3 regions of the Enterobacter sp. SA187 genome follow, and region 2 is predicted to be linked to each of the others. Evidence: predicted binding sites of a transcription regulator. Region 2 holds the regulator's gene; each other region holds the start of a gene.
What was found. The regulator PhoB, encoded in region 2, activates phosphate uptake and scavenging genes when phosphate is short. The targets are predictions, from matches to a motif close to CTGTCATAAAACTGNCNNAT.

Region 1: glpT (glycerol-3-phosphate transporter) is a predicted target of PhoB. The motif match lies at 2,780-2,799, and genes of this name have one in related genera.
Region 3: pitA (inorganic phosphate transporter PitA) is a predicted target of PhoB. The motif match lies at 2,361-2,380, and genes of this name have one in related genera.

Annotation. Positions count from the first base shown of each region.
Region 1 covers NZ_CP019113.1:4,065,763-4,070,900, reverse strand. The annotation lists gene glpB (glycerol-3-phosphate dehydrogenase subunit GlpB) at 1-1,036, opposite strand, end outside; gene glpA (anaerobic glycerol-3-phosphate dehydrogenase subunit A) at 1,026-2,648, opposite strand; gene glpT (glycerol-3-phosphate transporter) at 2,911-4,263, shown strand; gene BMF08_RS19560 (winged helix-turn-helix domain-containing protein) at 4,727-5,044, shown strand.
Region 2 covers NZ_CP019113.1:2,166,821-2,171,958, forward strand. The annotation lists gene sbcC (exonuclease subunit SbcC) at 1-378, opposite strand, end outside; gene sbcD (exonuclease subunit SbcD) at 375-1,577, opposite strand; gene phoB (phosphate response regulator transcription factor PhoB) at 1,775-2,464, shown strand; gene phoR (phosphate regulon sensor histidine kinase PhoR) at 2,486-3,781, shown strand; gene brnQ (branched-chain amino acid transporter carrier protein BrnQ) at 4,191-5,138, shown strand, end outside.
Region 3 covers NZ_CP019113.1:902,308-907,445, reverse strand. The annotation lists gene uspB (universal stress protein UspB) at 329-664, shown strand; gene pitA (inorganic phosphate transporter PitA) at 720-2,216, opposite strand; gene BMF08_RS04470 (NAD(P)/FAD-dependent oxidoreductase) at 2,446-3,639, shown strand; gene BMF08_RS04465 (methyl-accepting chemotaxis protein) at 3,823-5,138, shown strand, end outside.

The DNA.
Region 1 (5,138 bases), 1.9 Mb from region 2:
GATACCAGCTGGCGCGATCGGGGCTGTGCAGCACATCGAGGCCGAATACCTTTTCCCGCACGCCGTCGCGCCCGGCCACCAGCCCGTTACTGAAAAAACTGCCGCTGGCGAGCACCACATGATCGGCGCGCAGCGGAATATCCTCATGCCTGCGCGTCCACAGCTGGCTGACCACGTTGTTATCCAGAGTGGCGCGCAGCACCTCATCCCCCGGCATCCACGCGCCGCCGCTGCGGATAAACTGCTGCTGTAGCAGCGTCTGCATTCTCATCCCCGGTACCGACGGGGGCAGGGTGGGGAGCAGGTACAGCGGGCAGGCGAGTTCAGCATTAAGCCGGGTATAAACCTTGTCGTCCGTCAGGCCGAAGCAGGCAGGAAACCAGATGGCGTCATGGGTTTCGCTGAGCGGGCGCAGGGCGGCGCAAAGTTCAGCGAAATGGCTATCCTGATCCAGCTGGCGGGCAATAGTGACGGCGCGGAACTCGCTGGGGTTGTCGCGCAGTTTATCAAGCAGGGGTAAATCGATGTCCGTTGCCGTGACGCGCAGGCCCTGTTTACGCAGCGTTGCGGCCGCCAGATGGGGCTGGAAATCGGCAAAACCGTTGATGCCGACCACGCAGATATGCTCTCCTTTGCGCGGCGACAGCGGCACTTCCGGCGGGCTGAGCCACGCCGGACGCGTCATACCGAGCGGCGTCACGCGGCGGTGCGGGGCGCTGGCATCACCCTGAAATTTCAGCCCGCATTCTGCCAGCAGGTTTTGCGCCTCGCGGGCGTACTGGTACACGCGCCCGGCCCCGATCAGGCTGTAAGGATGTTCCGGGGCGAGGGTTTCAAGCGCGGCCAGCCCGGCGGCAGTATCCTGCACCGCTGTGCCGTCCAGCAGGCGCGAGAGCAGATCCAGCGAGCCGGAGGAAAAACTCAGCGCGCTCTGTCCGCGGCTGACAATGGCGCAGCGCTGCCCGCTGCGGCTTAGCCTGATGCCGCACAGCAGACCCGCCAGCCCGCCGCCGACGATCACCGTATCAAACTTCATCTGTCGTCTCCTTTTCCAGACCACACAGTCCCTGGTATACCCAGCGGGTAAACTCGCTTTCCCGCAGCGCATCGCCCCAGGCGACGGGGCGGATGCCTTTCCAGCGCTCATTTAAAAATGCGGACAATTGCGCGATGGATTGCGCATCGTTGGTGACGTTCAGGCGATGCAGCAACCCGGCCGCCCGGCAGGCGCAGAGTTCGCCCTGGCAGGTGCCCATGCCGAGGCGGGTGCGACGCCGCAAATCGGGCAGGGAACGGACGTTAAGATTATCCACCGCGTACTCCACTTCTCCGGCAGTGACGGCTTCGCATTCGCAGATCAGGCTACGGCTAAGACGTGCGTTGCCGAGCCATTCCGGGGTGCGATCGCCATGCCGCCACACCGCCGAGCCGCGCAGCGGCGCTGACAGGGAGATCACTTTTTGCAGGGTCTGAGCGGCAGACTCCCGCGATCCCGGCAGCGGTTCGCTGGCGGTGCGGCAGGGCGTCGTATTATTGAGTTTGCGGCACACGGCGTCGGTGGCCCACTCCGCCATCAGCCGGTAGGTCATCAGCTTGCCGCCGGTAATGGTGATAAAGCCTTCCATACCGTCGCGTTCGGCGTGATCCATCAGCACAATGCCGCGGCTGACGTTGCGCCCGCTGGGGTCGTCGTCGCTGGCCACCAGCGGGCGCACCCCCGCATAGGCGCGCAGAATACGCGAGGTCGCCATCACCGGGGCCAGTTTTTCCCCCTCGCGCAGCAGCACGTCCACCTCTTCCGGCGTGACGCGGGTGTTATCAATATCACGGTAATCAATGTGCGTGGAGGTGGTGCCAATCAGCGAGATGGTATCCCCCGGCACCAGAATATCGGCGTCTGCAGGTTTGCGGCAGCGGTTGATCACCTGCTGGTTGATGCGGTGATCAAGAATAAGCAGCGCGCCTTTCGCCGGGAACATGCGGATGCTCAGATCCGCATACTCTGCAATGCGCTGTCCCCAGATCCCGGCGGCATTCACCACCACAGGCGCGTACAGGGACTGCACCGCCTGCGTTGAGGGATGGCGGATCTGCACGCCGTTCACCCGATCTTTATCCCGCAGCAGGCCGATCACTTCATGGCCGGTTAAGATAATCGCGCCATGCTCGCGGGCGTCCAGCATGTTGGCGGCGGTCAGGCGAAAGGGATCGATGGTGCCGTCCGGCACCTGCACGGCGGCAATGAGCGCGGGATTCACGCAGGGTTCGATGCGCAGCGCTTCTTCCGCCGACAGCGGCTGTGCGGCGATCCCGGCACGGGTACAGGCGCTGATAAACTGTTGCTGCCAGGCCAGATCGTCTTCCGGCAGGGTAATGAACAGACCGCCGGTGGGTTCAATACAGTGGCGGGCGACCCGGCGCAGGATCTGGTTTTCGCTGATACACTCCCGCGCCGATTCTTCATCCGTTACCGCATAGCGCGCGCCGCTGTGCAGCAGGCCGTGGTTACGCCCGGTGGCGCCGGTGGCGATGTCGTGGCGTTCCAGCAGCACCACACGCAGCCCGCGCAGCGCACAGTCGCGGGCGATCCCCGCCCCGGTTGCGCCGCCGCCGATAATGATGACGTCGTACTCAGTCACGTCGCGCATTTTCGCTTCCCTCTTATCTTAATGACCCTTATTGCGCATTTAGCCACATTCCTTGTGTGGTTTGTTTGATTGCGCGCATATTCGCGCATAAAACGAAAGTAAAAGAACATTTGTTGCGTGAATTGAGCGCCTTGTCATATTTCTGTAACATTCGACGCGACTTTTCCTGCGTTAACGTCCAGTCTTCACTCGTCGCACGCTTTTGAGGCGGCGTGACGCTCGTTTTCACTCATTACAAAACAACACATGCCACGGAGGCTTTATGTTGAGCATCTTTAAACCTGCCGCGCATCAACCCCGGTTACCGGAGCAGCAGATCGATCCGTATTACCGGCGTTTACGCTGGCAGATTTTTATGGGCATTTTCTTCGGCTACGCGGCGTATTACCTGGTGCGGAAAAACTTTGCGCTGGCGATGCCGTTCCTGGTGGAGCAGGGCTTTTCCCGCGGCGATCTGGGCTTTGCGCTGTCAGGGATTTCCATTGCCTACGGCTTTTCCAAATTCATCATGGGATCGGTGTCGGATCGCTCGAATCCGCGCGTCTTCTTACCGGCGGGGCTGATCCTTGCCGCCGCCGTAATGCTGTTTATGGGCTTTGTGCCCTGGGCGACCTCCAGCATTGCCATTATGTTTGTGCTGCTGTTTTTATGCGGCTGGTTCCAGGGGATGGGCTGGCCGCCGTGCGGACGCACCATGGTGCACTGGTGGTCGCAGAAAGAGCGCGGCGGCATCGTGTCGGTGTGGAACTGCGCGCATAACGTTGGCGGCGGGATCCCGCCCTTGCTGTTCCTGCTCGGCATGGCGTGGTTCAACGACTGGAAAGCGGCGCTCTATATGCCGGCGTTCGCGGCTATCGTCGTGGCGTTCATTGCCTTTGCCCTGATGCGCGACACCCCGCAGTCCTGCGGATTACCGCCTATTGAAGAATATAAGAACGACTATCCGGATGATTACAGCGAAAAAACCGAAGAAGAGCTGACCGCGAAGCAGATCTTTATGCAGTATGTGCTGCCGAATAAATTGCTGTGGTACATCGCCATTGCGAACGTTTTTGTTTATCTGCTGCGCTACGGCATTCTCGACTGGTCGCCGACCTATCTGAAAGAGGTGAAACACTTCGCGCTGGATAAGTCGTCATGGGCTTACTTCCTGTATGAATATGCCGGTATTCCGGGCACGCTGCTGTGCGGCTGGATGTCGGATAAAGTGTTCAGGGGCAACCGTGGCGCGACCGGCGTATTCTTTATGACGCTGGTGACCATCGCCACCGTCGTGTACTGGCTGAACCCGCCGGGCAACCCGACGGTGGACATGATCTGCATGATCGTCATCGGCTTCCTGATTTACGGCCCGGTGATGCTGATTGGTCTGCATGCGCTGGAGCTGGCACCGAAAAAAGCGGCAGGGACGGCGGCAGGCTTTACCGGCCTGTTTGGTTATCTGGGCGGCTCGGTGGCGGCCAGCGCCATTGTCGGCTATACCGTCGATTTCTTCGGCTGGGACGGCGGCTTTATGGTGATGATTGGCGGTAGCGTCATCGCTGTGCTGCTGTTGCTGGTGGTGATGATCGGTGAGAAAAAGCATCACGAAGCAATAGCCCGTAAACGCGGTTAACCCTGGTCTGATGCCTCTCCGTCCGGAGGGGCATTTTTTTGCGCGATATTCCTGACCAGCATTTTATCCTGCAAAAAAGGCATAAATTAATATTTAAAGTTAATGATCCGGATAGCGATCATCCTGCAGGTGTCTGGACTTTTTGTAGTTCAATTTGCGCGGATAGATGCTTAATATTTTACTTAGGTTGTGTAAATATTTTGTCGACGTGCGATGGCCTGTGCCAAAATAACCTTCCCCCTGTATGTTGAAACTAATTCCCATAGCCATATAATCGACCTTATTGACAGTATGGCCTATGAACAGGAATAAAAAAGGCATTCCTTGCAAAGTTTCAGGACAAATGAGCAACGACACGATGGGATATCGGCTGTACGGCTATGTGATAGGCAAAGAAGTTCACTTCGAAATTGACAACGGAAGACTTTACCGCCTTCCGCAGGGAAGTACTGAGAAATATTTTATGTTCGGCTCAGTATTATTTAATCATACGATGTTGCAGCTATTTATCTATTTACTCCAGCATGGCCGCCAGAACATCGTGACCAAAGAGGAACTGCTGCGCGTGGTGTGGGAGGAGAACGATCTGGTTCCGTCCACCCAGCGTCTGTGGCAGGTTCTGAAGAATCTTAACCGTCGTCTTAGTCTGTTAGGGCTGCCGGAAGATTTTATCACCAGCGTGCGCGGAAGCGGTTACTGCATCAATTATGTCGATATTACCCCTATTTATTATCGGGTGAGTGAACTCCATCATCATCCGGAAGAAATAAAGGAGAGCTAGTTATTCCTGTGTGAGTGATGTCAACCAGGAATTTAACCCTGAACAGTGCTGTTCAGGGTTTTTTTATATTATTTGCGGTAGCTGCTGACGTTTG
Region 2 (5,138 bases):
GGCAAGGATTTTGCCATCGGCGCACAGCGCCAGCTCCACGCGCGGGGCCTGCAAATTGCCATCCGGCTGATTGCGGGCGCGGTTCTGGCTCCAAAAAGCGCGGTAAGCCACGCCTTTGACCTCAAACTCCACTTCCGCCAGACATTCAGCGGTATCGCGGGTCATCAGATCGTTTTGCGACTGGGAGACGCTGCTCAGACGCGGCGTTTCGTGATACAGCGCCAGACAGATGGCGTCGAGCAGGGTGGTTTTGCCCGCCCCCGTCGGCCCGGTGATGGCAAACAGCCCATTACTGGCGAACGGCTCGGCGGTGAAATCGATTTTCCATTCCCCTTTCAGGGAGTTGATATTTTTCAGGCGCAGACTGAGGATCTTCATGCGTCGTCTTCCTCCGTCAGGGCGTCAACGGTTTGCGCGAACAGCGTCTGTAAACGCGCGTTTTGCGCCTCGTCGAGGCTTTCCAGCGCCAGCCGCCGCTCAAAGACTTCTTCCACCTTCAGTTCGCTCAGGGTTTCGCGCAGTTCGCCCGCCAGCAGACGTTCGCGCTGCTCCCGGCTGCGGCGCACCAGCAACACTTCCACCGGCAGATCCCCGGTAAGCGCCTGGATTTTCCGTTGCGCGTCGGCCAGGTATTCGTCGGTGGTGATTTCAATATCCAGCCACACCGGCGGGCTGACCGGCTGGTCGCGCCATTGCTCAAGCTGTTCGCCGATAGCCGCCAGATCGCCTTTGATCACCGCCAGTTGCTGGGTAACCGGCACCGTCAGCGGCGTCACCTCCGTCAGCCTGCCGTCGCTGAAAGTCACCAGATTGACGCTTTTGGGCCTGCCGGTTTCATCAAAACTTAACGCGATGGGGGAGCCGCAATAACGGATATGTTCCTGACCGCCCACCAGCTGCGGGCGATGAATATGGCCGAGAGCAAGATAATCCACCGGCGGGAAGTTCTGCGCCGGAAAGGCGTCCAGCGTGCCGATATAAATGTCACGCACCGCGTCACTTTTGCTGGCTCCGACGGTGGTCAGATGGCCGCTGGCAATAACCGGCAGCCTCTGCTCCCCGCGCAGGGCGCAGGCGTCTTCATACTGCTGCTGGTAATACGCTGTGATGCTGGTCAGCAAAAGCTGTTGTTTCTGACTGCCGGATAACCCGGCCTGGCTTAGCACGATGTCGCGCGGGCGTAAAAACGGCACCGGGCAGAACACCGCGCCCGGCGTGCCGTCACGGCGTTTGAGCATAAAGGGCGCGCTGCCCGCGGTGGCGACCACGGTGGTGTTTAAAAAGGCGAGAATTTCGCGGGATTCGTTGAGCGTGGCGACGGAATCGTGGTTACCCGCCAGCACCACCAGGTGACAGCCGGTTTGCTGTAGATTCACCACAAAGCGGTTATAGAGTTCGCGGGCATAGCTCGGCGGCGAGCCGGTATCAAAAATGTCGCCTGCGACAATAATCACATCCACCTGCTGTTCTTCCGCGGTTTTCAGCAGCCAGTCAAGAAAGGCGGCATGTTCAGCGGCCCGGCTTTTGCTGTAAAAGTTTTGACCCAGGTGCCAGTCAGAGGTATGAAGAAGACGCATAACGATCCCATGGCAAAAAAGCGTGAAGCCGATTATAAACGTTAAGCGGCGTGAAGATAGTTATCGGTTTTTTCACGAGTGTCATAAAACAACGGCTTGAGTCATCAGGCAGTCATCATTTTCATAAATCTGTCATAAATCTGACGCATAATGCCACCGCAACATATACTGGCGACTTAATAAATACAGGGCAAATTATGGCGAGACGCATTCTGGTCGTGGAAGATGAAGCTCCAATTCGTGAAATGGTATGCTTTGTCCTCGAGCAAAACGGCTTCCAGCCTGTCGAAGCGGAAGATTATGACAGCGCGGTGAACCAGTTGAATGAACCCTGGCCCGATCTCATTTTGCTCGACTGGATGCTACCGGGCGGTTCCGGTATTCAGTTTATCAAACATGTGAAGCGTGAAGCCCTGACCCGTGATATTCCGGTGATGATGCTTACCGCCCGCGGCGAGGAAGAAGATCGCGTACGTGGTCTGGAAACCGGGGCGGATGATTACATCACCAAGCCGTTCTCGCCAAAAGAGCTGGTGGCGCGTATTAAAGCCGTGATGCGCCGCATCTCGCCGATGGCGGTGGAAGAGGTGATCGAAATGCAGGGGTTAAGCCTGGATCCCACTTCCCACCGCGTGATGACCGGCGAAAATCCCCTTGATATGGGGCCTACCGAATTTAAGCTTTTACACTTCTTTATGACCCATCCGGAGCGTGTCTACAGCCGTGAACAGTTGCTGAACCATGTGTGGGGCACCAACGTTTACGTTGAAGATCGCACGGTTGACGTGCATATTCGCCGCCTGCGTAAAGCGCTGGAACATAGCGGCCACGATCGTATGGTACAGACCGTCCGCGGTACGGGTTATCGTTTTTCGACCCGTTTCTAACATCTGAAGGGAGTGTGACGCGTGCTGGAACGGCTGTCATGGAAAAGGCTGGTGCTGGAGCTGGTGCTGTGTTGCATCCCGGCGCTGGTGCTCGGCGCCATATTTGGTTATCTGCCGTGGTTTTTGCTGGCGGCCGTCACCGGATTACTGGTCTGGCATTTCTGGAACTTACTGCAACTCTCCTGGTGGCTCTGGGTGGACAGAAGCATGACGCCGCCGCCGGGCCACGGTAGCTGGGAGCCGCTGTTATACGGGCTGCACCAGATGCAGATGCGTAACAAAAAACGCCGTCGCGAACTGGGCAGCCTGATCAAACGCTTCCGCAGCGGCGCGGAGTCGCTGCCGGACGCCGTGGTGCTTACCACCGCAGAAGGCGTGATCTTCTGGTGTAACGGTCTGGCCCAGCAATTGCTGGGTCTGCGCTGGCCGGACGATAACGGCCAGAACATCCTCAACCTGCTGCGTTATCCCGAATTCACCCAGTACCTGAAGCGTCAGGAATTCCTTAAGCCCCTTAATCTGGTGCTGAATAATGGCCGCCATCTGGAAATTCGCGTCATGCCCTACAGCGATCAGCAATTGCTGATGGTGGCGCGTGATGTCACGCAGATGCATCAGCTGGAAGGCGCGCGACGTAACTTCTTCGCCAACGTCAGCCATGAACTGCGCACGCCATTGACGGTGTTACAGGGTTATCTGGAGATGATGCAGGAGCAGACGCTGGAAGGCGCGCCCCGTGAAAAAGCGCTGCATACTATGCGCGAGCAGACCTCACGTATGGAAGGGCTGGTGCGCCAGCTGCTGACGCTCTCTAAAATTGAAGCCTCGCCGGTGCAACTGCTGAACGAAACCATTGATGTGCCGATGATGCTGCGGGTGGTGGAGCGGGAAGCGCAAACCCTCAGCCAGCAAAAGCAGACTATTGAGTTCCACATCGACAGCTCGCTGAAAGTGCTGGGCAGTGAAGATCAGCTGCGTAGCGCCATCTCTAACCTGGTGTATAACGCGGTCAACCATACGCCCCCCGCCACCCATATTGTGGTGAGCTGGAAGCGCGTACCCCACGGCGCAGAATTTTGCGTTGAAGATAACGGACCGGGGATCGCGGCCGAGCACATTCCGCGCCTGACGGAGCGTTTCTACCGGGTGGATAAAGCGCGATCCCGGCAGACCGGCGGCAGTGGGCTTGGGCTGGCCATCGTTAAACATGCGGTCAATCATCACGACAGCCGCCTCAATATTACCAGCACGCCAGGGCAGGGCACGCGTTTCAGTTTTATTCTGCCGGAACGTTTGATCGCCAAAAACAGCGCCTGACGCCCCGACTGTCAGCTTATCTTTCCGCAGGCCAGCTAATGCTGGCCTGTTTGCGTTCCGGTTCACCTTTTTCTGACCGATTATTGTACGGCTGATGATTTTTTGTTCGCATGATAAGCCATGTGTTTTTCTTATACATAGCGTTTTGAACTGGTAACCATATAGGTAGCAGCAGATCCATCTGGTTTTACGATCCCGTCTTGCCTTTAAACGTTATAAGCGTTTAAATTGCGCCCCTGATACTGTCATACCGACTGTATTTGCGTGGTAAATCGAAAAACTATTCTTCGCCACGTCATGCGGGAAGCATATCCCGCTGAAATTGAGAGAAATTGCCGTCGTATTGTTCCAAAGGCACTGGCGAACATTTCATCGTTTCCAACACCACATCCACAGGCAGCACACGTTTATGACTCATCGCTTAAAACCACGAGACATCATGGCTCTGGGCTTTATGACTTTCGCCCTCTTTGTCGGCGCAGGTAACATTATTTTTCCGCCAATGGTCGGTTTGCAGGCGGGTGAACACGTCTGGACGGCGGCGTTCGGCTTTCTGATCACCGCCGTAGGCCTGCCGGTGCTGACTGTAGTCGCGCTGGCGAAAGTGGGCGGCGGCGTGGACAGCCTCAGTATGCCGATCGGCAAAGCGGCGGGCGTGCTGCTGGCCACCGTCTGCTATCTGGCGGTCGGGCCGTTGTTTGCGATCCCGCGTACCACCACCGTCTCCTTTGAAGTCGGTATTGCCCCGCTGACCGGCGACGGCGCGATGCCGCTGATGATTTACAGCCTCGTCTATTTTGCGCTGGTGATCCTGGTATCGCTCTATCCGGGCAAACTGCTGGATACCGTGGGTAACTTCCTCGCGCCGATGAAAATCATCGCCCTGACGGTGCTGTCCGTTGCCGCGCTCGTCTGGCCGGCAGGCCCGATCAGCAGCGCGATGGATGCCTACCAGAATGCCGCGTTCTCTAACGGCTTTGTGAACGGCTATCTCACCATGGATACGCTGGGCGCGATGGTCTTTGGCATCGTCATCGTTAACGCCGCCCGTTCGCGCGGCGTGACAGATTCCCGTCTGCTGACCCGTTACACTATCTGGGCTGGCCTGATTGCCGGTGTGGGTCTGACGCTGCTGTATCTGGCGCTGTTCCGCCTCGGCTCTGACAGCAGCACGCTGGTAGAACAGTCTGCCAACGGCGCGGCTATTCTTCATGCTTACGTTCAGCACACCTTTGGCGGCGCAGGCAGCCTGCTACTGGCGGCGCTGATTTTCCTCGCCTGTCTGGTGACGGCGGTTGGCCTGACCTGCGCCTGTGCGGAGTTCTTCGCCCAGTATCTGCCGTTCTCTTACCGTACG
Region 3 (5,138 bases), 1.3 Mb from region 2:
CGTCCTGCATACTATTTGCGCGGGGAATGCCCGGCCTTAAGAGTATAATTGTAGAAGATATTTCTACCTTATAACGCACGATCTCTGCCGTCAATCCGCCTGGCTCACGCTTTACTGCAACAAATAATCGATTTGCAGGTCATGATTACGATTAACCTTGTGGTAAAAAAATTAACGGATCTCCTACACTATTTAATGAGCCGTCCGGATAAATAAATGTGATCCCGCTCGGTTTCTGGTAACACTCTTCACTGAACTGTTTTCGCTGAGTATCGGGGAGCGAGAGTCCCGGGGGATTTCTCCGTGGGCGGATCGCCGGGGAGGGGGTATGGTCAGCACCGTCGCGCTGTTTTGGGCTTTGTGTGTCGTTTGTGTGGTGAATATGGCGCGTTACTTCTCATCATTACGCGCATTGTTAGTGGTACTTCGTGGTTGCGATCCGTTGCTCTATCAATATGTGGATGGCGGAGGATTTTTTACCTCGCACGGACAGCCCAGTAAGCAGATGCGCCTGGTGTGGTATATCTACCAGCAACGTTATCTGGACCATCATGATGATGAGTTTATTCGTCGCTGCCAGCGGGTTCGTCAGCATTTTATTTTAACCAGCGCGCTGTGTGGCCTGGTGGTGGTTAGCCTGATCGCCCTCATGATCTGGCACTGAGCATAAAAAAAGCGGGCCAGTAAACTGACCCGCTTTGTATGCTTCCTGCCCGCGCTTAAATCAGTTTCAGCGCGATCCAGTACAGTCCGCCGGACAAAATAATCGACGCCGGTAAGGTGAAGACCCAGGCCATCAGAATGTTAGTCACGGTTTTTCTTTGCAGGCCGCCGCCGTCCACAATCATCGTCCCCGCCACGGAAGAGGAGAGCACGTGCGTGGTGGAAACCGGCATCCCGGTATAGCTTGCCAGACCAATGGAGACCGCTGCGGTCATCTGTGCCGACATCCCCTGTGCGTAGGTCATGCCTTTTTTACCAATCTTCTCACCGATGGTGGTCGCCACACGACGCCAGCCCACCATGGTGCCCAGACCCAGCGCCAGCGCAACGGCCATGATGATCCAGACCGGCGCGTATTCGATGGTGCTCAGCATATCGCCTTTCAGCTTCTTCAGCAGACGCTGGTCTTCAGCGCTGACATCCGGCTGCTTGGCCACTTTGTCGGTAATATCAGAGATACACAGCAAAATGCGACGCAGCTGGCCGCGCTGTTCTACCGGCAGTTTGTCGTAGCTTTCGATATTGGTCAGCATTGCTTTAGCGCGGTCCAGCGCGTTAATGGCGCGGCCCGGATGGCAATGGAACTCGTTCGGTTTGGACGCCACTTCTTCCGGCGTCGGGATCAGCGGATCCACACCGGTGGCTTTTTGCAGCAGCGCAGGATGCTGCTGGAAGTAGGTTTCGACGTTATTCACCGCATCACGGGTACGGGTGATGTCATAACCGGAGGCGTTCATGTTCACCACAAAGCCTGCTGGCGCCACGCCGATCAGTACCAGCATGATCAGGCCGATACCTTTCTGACCATCGTTAGCGCCGTGAGAAAAGCTCACGCCGATAGCGGACAGGATCAGGGCAATACGCGTCCAGAACGGCGGCTTTTTCTTGCCGTCTTTCTTTTCACGCTCTGCCGGAGTCATATGAATGCGGTCGCGTTTTTTGCTGCCGTTCCAGAAACGACGCAGCAAAAATACCAGCCCGCCTGCGAACACCAGGCCAACGATTGGCGAGATAATCAGGGAGCCGAAGATATTGATAACTTTAGGAATGTTAAGCGCGTCCACCACAGAAGAGCCGGTCATCAGCGCATTGGTTAAACCAATACCGATAATCGCGCCAATCAGGGTGTGAGAGCTGGAGGCCGGCAGACCCAGGTACCAGGTGCCGAGGTTCCAGATAATCGCCGCCGTTAACATTGAGAACACCATGGCGAGGCCATGCGCCGAGCTGACGTTGAGCAGAAGATCCGTTGGCAGCATATGCACAATCGCATAGGCCACGCTCAGTCCACCCAGCAGAACGCCGAAAAAGTTGAACACCGCAGCCATAATGACCGCGAGTTGAGAACGCATCGCACGGGTATAGATAACCGTTGCCACCGCGTTCGCCGTGTCATGGAAGCCATTGATGGCTTCGTAAAACAGGACAAAGACCAGAGCAAGAAGAAGTAATAACCCGGTATGTAAATCCAGGCCGGCAAATAAATGTAGCATATACGTTACGCCATTTTGAGGTCATGAACGCGGCGCATTATCGTGGACAACCGCGGTGCGGGGAAAGTGAAATATAGACTTTTTTTGATAATTTTCCTTAGGTTGTAAAAGCGTAAAAACAATTATCTTTTATTTTTCAAATAGCTGTCATCGAATTGACATATTTTTGCTGGTGCGACCAGCGGCGAAAATTTACAATTCGCCGCTCATTAATCAAGAGGATCGTCGTGTGGAAAGGTTTGATGCCATCGTAATTGGCGCCGGAGCGGCCGGAATGTTTTGCGCCGCGCAGGCCGGACAGGCAGGTAAACGCGTCCTGTTACTCGATAACGGTAAAAAACCGGGCCGTAAGATCCTGATGTCTGGCGGGGGCCGCTGTAACTTTACTAACCTTTATGTCGAGCCTGCGGCTTATCTGAGCCAGAACCCGCATTTTTGTAAATCTGCCCTCGCACGTTATACCCAGTGGGATTTTATCGATCTGGTCGGCAGACACGGTATCGCGTGGCATGAAAAGACCCTCGGACAGCTGTTCTGCGACGACTCCGCCCAGCAGATCGTTGATATGCTGGTGGCGGAATGTACAGCGGGAAAAGTAGTGATGCGGCTGCGCACTGAAGTGCTTGAAGTGGCCCGCGATGACGACGGTTATACGCTGACGCTGAACGGCGATACCGTCAGCGCCGACAAACTGGTGATCGCCAGCGGCGGCCTTTCCATGCCGGGCCTGGGCGCTACGCCCTTCGGCTATAAAATTGCCGAACAGTTTGGCCTGAAGGTGCTGCCGACACGGGCAGGCCTGGTGCCTTTCACGTTGCATAAACCATTACTGGAGCAGTTACAAACGCTTTCCGGCGTGTCGGTGCCCGCGGTGATCGAGGCGGAAGACGGCACGGTATTCCGTGAAAACCTGCTCTTCACCCATCGCGGTCTGTCCGGCCCGGCGATCCTGCAAATTTCCAGCTACTGGCAGCCGGGTGAATTCGTCACCATTAATTTGCTGCCGGAATGCGATCCTGAAAGCGTCCTCAATGAGCAGCGGGCGGGACATCCGAACCAGAGCCTGAAAAACACGCTGGCGATGCACCTGCCGAAGCGCCTTGTGGAGTGCTTACAGTCGCTGGGACAGATCCCGGATGTGACCCTGAAACAGCTTAACCCACGCGACCAGCAGGCGCTTATTGAAACGCTGACCCGGTGGCGGGTGCAGCCAAACGGTACCGAAGGCTACCGCACGGCGGAAGTGACCCTTGGCGGCGTGGATACCCATGAGCTGTCGTCACGCACCATGGAAGCGCGTAATGTGCCTGGACTGTATTTTATTGGCGAGGTGATGGATGTCACCGGCTGGCTGGGCGGCTATAACTTCCAGTGGGCCTGGGCCAGCGCCTGGGCGTGTGCGCAGGCACTCAGCGATAAATAAATTTTGATAGACTCAAAATATTTTTAGCAAATAGCCCGATAAGAATCGGGCTATTTTATTTCTCCGCTTTTCCGCAGCCATTAATTATATAAGCGTTCACTGCTAACTAATTTATAAAATTAAAGTTATTGAGCGTTATGCCGTTATCCATTCTATACCTCCCCTACCTGAGTCATATTTATCATGCTATGGAAAACCACCCAGGGTCGTTTTAGCCTGCTTCTTGTTGGATTTTTCTTTATTTTAGTGCTGGTTACGTTTTTCGTGATTAAGCATTTTGTCTCGCCGCAAATTGTCGCCACGGAAACGGAACTGGTTCGTCATACCGTTGCCCTGCAAAGTAACGCTATTAAAGAACAAATGAACCGCGTGAAAGCGCAGCAAAAAACGATCACTGAACTTGTCGGCACCCTCGACAGTGCGCAGATCGATCAACTGCTGCCAAATTTGGTAAACCAGTATGGCGATCAGAATGTGTTCGGCGGCGGTATCTGGCCATTACCCCGTCTGCGCGATCCTGAGCGCGAGAAGTTCAGCACCTTCTTTGCCCGCGACGCTGGTGGAGTACTGCAGGTCAATACCGTGTGGAACCAGCCGGAAGCAGATAAATACTGGGAGCAGGCCTGGTATAAAGACGGCCTGAACGCCGCCAAAGGCGAATGTGCCTGGGCGCGTGCTTATCAGGATGCTGCCAGCCCACAGCCGCGGACCAACTGCGCCATGGCGATATGGCGTGATGGTAAACCCTGGGGCGTGGCGACCATTGACGTGACGCTCGGCTTTTTCAATCAGCTGGCCGCAGACATGAGTAAAGCGGTTGAGGGTAACGTTCTGATTATTGAGCAGGACGGAAAAATCGTCGGTAATGGCGCTTCCACAGAAGGCGGCAAGGCGCTGAATAATTTACGTGACCTTAATCTGCCATCTTCTCAGGCATTATTGTCGCTGCTGAATACCGGCCAACAAAAGTCTTATGAAGGAAAGTATTCTGGATCGGACGGTGAGCACGCGTTATTTGTGCTGCCCATTGAAGGCAGCCCCTGGTTCCTGGCCGTCGATCTGCCAGCCAGTAAGCTGGAGCAGGCATCGAATTCTATTCTGACCAAATTAACTATTGTTCAGTTAACGCTGGGGATCGTCTTAATCCTCGTCTTAATGATTTTTGTGCGCAATATTTTCAGAAACGTCAGCCTGTTAAATAACAATATCCAGGCACTGTCCAGAGGTGGCGCTGACCTGACCCAACGCTTAACCGAGAGTAAAAGCCCGGAATTTAACGCTATCATTCAGAACTTCAATGCCTTTATTACCTATTTGCAGGAATTAATGCAGCAGGTCGGGCAAAGCGCGCAGGCGATCTCTTCGGCATCGCGCCAGATCGCTGGCGGCAACCGCGATCTGTCAGCCCGTACCGAAGATCAGTCATCGTCGATTGTGGAAACCGCAGCCTCGATGGAAGAGCTGACCAGCACGGTACGCCAGAACGCCGATAACGCGCA